DNA from 2 places in the Streptomyces sp. NPDC045021 genome. Region 2 is predicted to be linked to the other one. Evidence: predicted binding sites of a transcription regulator. Region 2 holds the regulator's gene; the other holds the start of a gene.
What was found. The regulator HspR, encoded in region 2, represses chaperone genes until heat shock. The targets are predictions, from matches to a motif close to TTGAGNNNNNNNNNCTCAA.
Positions count from the first base shown of each region.

Region 1: lon (endopeptidase La) is a predicted target of HspR. The motif match lies at 839-857, and genes of this name have one in related genera.

Region 1 is NZ_JBWKIQ010000022.1:76,921-79,308, forward strand. Features, by position in the region: gene lon (endopeptidase La) at 1-816, opposite strand, end outside; gene AC07DC_RS39410 (response regulator transcription factor) at 1,019-1,735, shown strand; gene AC07DC_RS39415 (HAMP domain-containing sensor histidine kinase) at 1,732-2,388, shown strand, end outside.
Region 2 is NZ_JBWKIQ010000002.1:81,676-84,063, reverse strand. Features, by position in the region: gene dnaJ (molecular chaperone DnaJ) at 1-902, shown strand, start outside; gene AC07DC_RS07390 (heat shock protein transcriptional repressor HspR) at 904-1,356, shown strand; gene AC07DC_RS07385 (FBP domain-containing protein) at 1,477-1,992, shown strand; gene AC07DC_RS07380 (ATP-binding protein) at 1,989-2,388, opposite strand, start outside.

The DNA of each region.
Region 1 (2,388 bases), on a different contig from region 2:
CTCGCGGACCTTCTCCGGCAGATCGGCGGCCTCGACGCGGGCCCGGTAGTCACCGGCCTCGTCCTCCGGCTCGCCGTTCAGCTCGGAGAGCTCCTTGCGGACCGCGTCCAGCTGCTGGCGGAGCAGGAACTCGCGCTGCGCCTTCTCCATCCCCTCCTGCACGTCCTTGCGGATGGTGTCCGCGACGTCCTGCTCCGCGAGGTGGTCGCGCAGCGTGGCGACGGCGATGCGCAGCCGCTCCACCGGGTCGCTGGTCTCCAGCAGCTGCACTCGCTGCTCGGTCGTCAGGAACGACGAGTAGCCGGAGTTGTCCGCGAGCTGCGAGACGTCCTCGATCTGCTGCACCCGGTCCACGACCTGCCAGGCGCCGCGCTTGCGCAGCCAGCTGGTGGCCAGCGCCTTGTACTCCTTGACCAGCTCCGCGACCGCGCCGGGCGCCTCGGTGACCGCCGGCTCCTCGACCTTGGTCGCCTCCACCCACAGCGCGGCGCCGGGACCGGTCGTACCGGCTCCGATCCGCACCCTCGACACTCCGCGGATGACCGCTCCCGGGTCCCCGTCGGGCAGCCGGCCGACCTGTTCGATCCAGCCGAGCGTGCCGACGGCGGCGTAATTGCCGTCGATCCGTGGAACAAGCAGCACCTGCGGCTTGCTCTTACTTCCTGAGACGTGCGCGGATTGCGCGGCCTCCACGGCCGCGCGTACCTCGGTGTCCGTCAGGTCCAGTGGCACCACCATGCCGGGCAGCACCACAGCGTCATCCAGTGGCAGCACGGGCAGGGTGAGCGGTCCGGACGATGCGGATATTGCAGCCATGATCTCTCCCTAAGCAAGCAAGTTGAGCTATGTGGACTCAATGCACTTGATGCCCCTGGTGTTCCCCAACGGGTGTTCGCTCTGAGCGATCACGTTCGTGACGCCCGCAAAGGGCGCCAGGTGCCCGTTTTGGGCCACGTAGCCGAGCGCCTCGACCGCCCCGTACGCTGCATGCCAACCGGGACGACCTTGTGGGGCGGCAATGGACAGCACACAGACGACACCAGGCGCACAGCGCCGGGTGCTGGTGGTGGAGGACGATCCGACGATCGCCGACGCCATCGCGGCCAGGCTGCGCGCCGAGGGGTTCCAGGTCCGCACAGCGGGCGACGGTCCCACCGCGGTGGAGACCGCGATCGCCTGGCAGCCCGACCTGCTGGTGCTCGACGTCATGCTGCCCGGCTACGACGGCCTGGAGGTCTGCCGCCGGGTCCAGGCTCAGCGGCCGGTGCCGGTGCTGATGCTGACCGCGCGTGACGACGAGACGGACATGCTCGTCGGCCTCGGGGTCGGCGCGGACGACTACATGACCAAGCCGTTCTCCATGCGGGAGCTGGCAGCCCGGGTGCATGTGCTGCTGCGCCGCGTCGAGCGCGCGACGATAGCCGCGCACAGCCCGCGCGGCGGCAGCCTGCAACTGGGCGACCTGGAGATCGACAACTCCCAGAGACGGGTCAGGGTCCGCGGCACGGATGTGCACCTCACCCCGACCGAGTTCGATCTGCTGGTGTGCCTGGCCCAGCAGCCGCGCGCCGTCCTCTCCCGCGAGCAGCTGCTCGCGGAGGTCTGGGACTGGGCCGACGCGTCCGGCACCCGCACCGTCGACAGCCACGTCAAGGCGCTGCGCCGCAAGATCGGCGCCGAGCGGATCCGTACGGTGCACGGCGTCGGCTACGCGTTGGAGACCCCGGCCCCATGAGGCTGTGGGCGCGCCTGTGGGCGGCGCTGAGGCCCTACGACCCGCTCCGGTCGATCAAGGCGGCCCTGCAGCTGCTGGTCGTCGTGTCGGTGCTGATCACGACGCTGCTGGTGATCGTCGCGATCCACTCGGCCACCGAGCTGCGGGTGATCACGATCTTCTCGATCATCGCCTGCCTGCTGATCACCCAGTTCGTGGCGCACGGCCTGACGGCGCCGCTGCGCGAGATGACCGCGGTCGCGCGGGCCATGGCGCAGGGCGACTACAGCCGCCGGGTGACGAAGGTACGGCGCGACGAGGTCGGCGAGCTGGCGGAGACGTTCAACCGCATGGCGGCCGATCTGGAGGCCGTCGACCAGCACCGCAAGGAGCTGGTGGCGAATGTCTCACATGAGCTCCGGACGCCCATCGCGGCGCTGCGGGCGGTCCTGGAGAACGTCGTCGACGGGGTCTCCGAGGCCGACCCGGAGACGATGCGCACCGCTCTGCAGCAGACCGAGCGGCTGGGCAAGCTGGTCAGCCAGCTGCTGGACCTGTCCCGGCTGGACAGCGGCGCGGTGCACCTGGACGCCAAGCGCTTCGAGGTCTGGCCCTATCTGTCGGCCGTGCTGAAGACCGCCAGCCTGGGCATGGAGGGCGCCGCCCGCGCCGGC
Region 2 (2,388 bases):
ACCTCGGTGACCTCTTCGGAGGAGCCCAGGGCGGGAGCTCGCAGACCGGCCAGGCCGGCGGTTTCGGCGGCGGTCTCGGTGATGTCTTCGGCGGCCTGTTCAACCGGGGCGCCGGCGGCACCGGCACCCGCGTCCAGCCGCGCCGCGGCCAGGACATCGAGTCCGAGGTGACGCTCAGCTTCACCGAGGCGGTGGACGGGGCCACGGTCCCGCTCCGGATGTCCAGCCAGGCGCCCTGCAAGGTCTGCTCCGGCACCGGCGACAAGAACGGCACCCCCCGGGTCTGCCCGACCTGCGTCGGTACCGGCCAGGTGTCGCGCGGCGGCGGTGGCGGGTTCTCGCTCACCGACCCGTGTGTGGACTGCAAGGGCCGCGGGCTCATCGCCCAGGACCCCTGCGACGTCTGCAAGGGCAGCGGGCGCGCCCGCAGCTCCCGCACCATGCAGGTCAGGATCCCCGCGGGTGTCACCGACAGCCAGCGGATCCGGCTGCGCGGCAAGGGCGCACCGGGCGAGCGCGGCGGCCCGGCCGGCGATCTGTATGTCGTCGTCCATGTCGACAAGCACCCCGTGTTCGGACGCAAGGACGACAACCTCTCCGTCACCGTGCCCGTCTCCTACCCGGAGGCGACGCTCGGCGGCGACATCAAGGTACCGACGCTCGGCGGTCCGCCGGTCACCCTCAAGCTGCCCCCGGGCACGCCCAACGGGCGTACTCTGCGGGCCCGCGGCAAGGGCGCGCTCCGCAAGGACGGCAGCCGTGGTGACCTGCTGGTCACCGTGGAGGTCGCGGTACCGGAGAAGACCGAGGGCAAGGCGCTCGACGCGCTGGAGTCCTACCGCGAGGCCACAGCGGAGTTCGACCCGCGGGCAGAGCTCTTCAAGGCCGCGAAGGGAGCATGACATGGACGGCATGCGGGGCGGTCGGATGCGTCATCCGTACCAGCTGACCGAGGAGTCCCCGGTCTACGTCATCTCGGTGGCGGCCCAGCTTTCCGGGCTGCACCCGCAGACGTTGCGCCAGTACGACCGTCTCGGCCTGGTCTCCCCCGACCGCACCGCCGGCCGCGGCCGACGCTACTCGGCCCGCGACATCGAGCTGCTCCGCGAGGTGCAGCGGCTGTCGCAGGACGAGGGCATCAACCTCGCCGGCATCAAGCGCATCATCGAGCTGGAGAACCAGGTGGCCGCGCTCCAGGCGCGCGTCGCCGAGCTCGCGGCGGCCGCCGAAGGCATGTCGGCCGCCATCCAGCAGCGCGAGGCCGCCGTCCATGCCTCCTACCGCCGCGACCTGGTCCCGTACCAGGAGAAGCAGACGACCGCGCTGGTCGTCTGGCGTCCCAAGAGGAACGATTAGTCGCGCCTGTGTACGAGCCCGGCACCTTCTCGGGGGTGCCGGGCTCCGTCGTGCCCTGGCCCTGTTGCCGGGCGGAAATCCGGACGACATGTCCGGACCTGGCTGTTAGCGTCGATTTCCATGGAACCGCTCGTCGAACAGCAGATCCGTGCCTCCTTCGTGAACTGTTCCAAGGGAGAAGCACGCCGCCTCAACCTGCCCCGGGACTTCGCCGACCTGCCCTGGGCGGATCTCGACTTCCTCGGCTGGCGCGACCCCGGAGCCCCGGACCGCGGCTACCTCGTGGCGCCCGGGGCGGACGGGCTCACCGGTATCGCGTTGCGTAGCTCGGGCGGAGCCCGGCGCAACATGCTGCGCACCAGCCTCTGCTCGATCTGCGTCACCAACCACGCCAGCGGCGGCGTCGACCTCCTCGTCGCCCCGAAGGCCGGCCCCGAGGGCCGCAACGGCAACACGATCGGCACGTACATCTGCGCCGACCTGGCCTGTTCGCTGTATGTGCGGGGGAAGAAGAAGGTCGCGACGGCCCAGCGGTTCGAGGAGACCCTCACTCTGGACGAGCAGATCGCCCGGACCCTGCGGAACCTGGACGTCTTTCTGACGAAGGTCCTGGCGGACGGCGAGGCGGCGGCTTAGCCTCCGCCCAGTTCGAACCAGACGGCTTTCCCCGGCCCCGCCCCGTGCCGGCACACGCCCCACGCCGTCGCGCACGCGCTGAGCAGCGGCAGCCCGCGCCCGTGCTCCTCGTCCGCCCCGGGCCGGCCGTGCGCGTCCGGCAGCCCCGGCGCGTCATCGCTGATCAGCACCCGCAGCGCGCCGGGCGTCGCGCACTCGGCGAAGAGGGTCAACCGCGCCCGGGTACCGGCTCGACGGCAGGCGAGCACGGCGTTCGTCACGACCTCGGACGTGAGCAGTAACGCCGTATCGGCGAGCTCGGCTCCGCCGCCGGTAGCGGTGAGCAGCGTACGGACGCCCTCGCGGGCGGAGCGGACCCATACGGGGTCAGGCGGGAAGACGAGCGAGAAGTCGGTT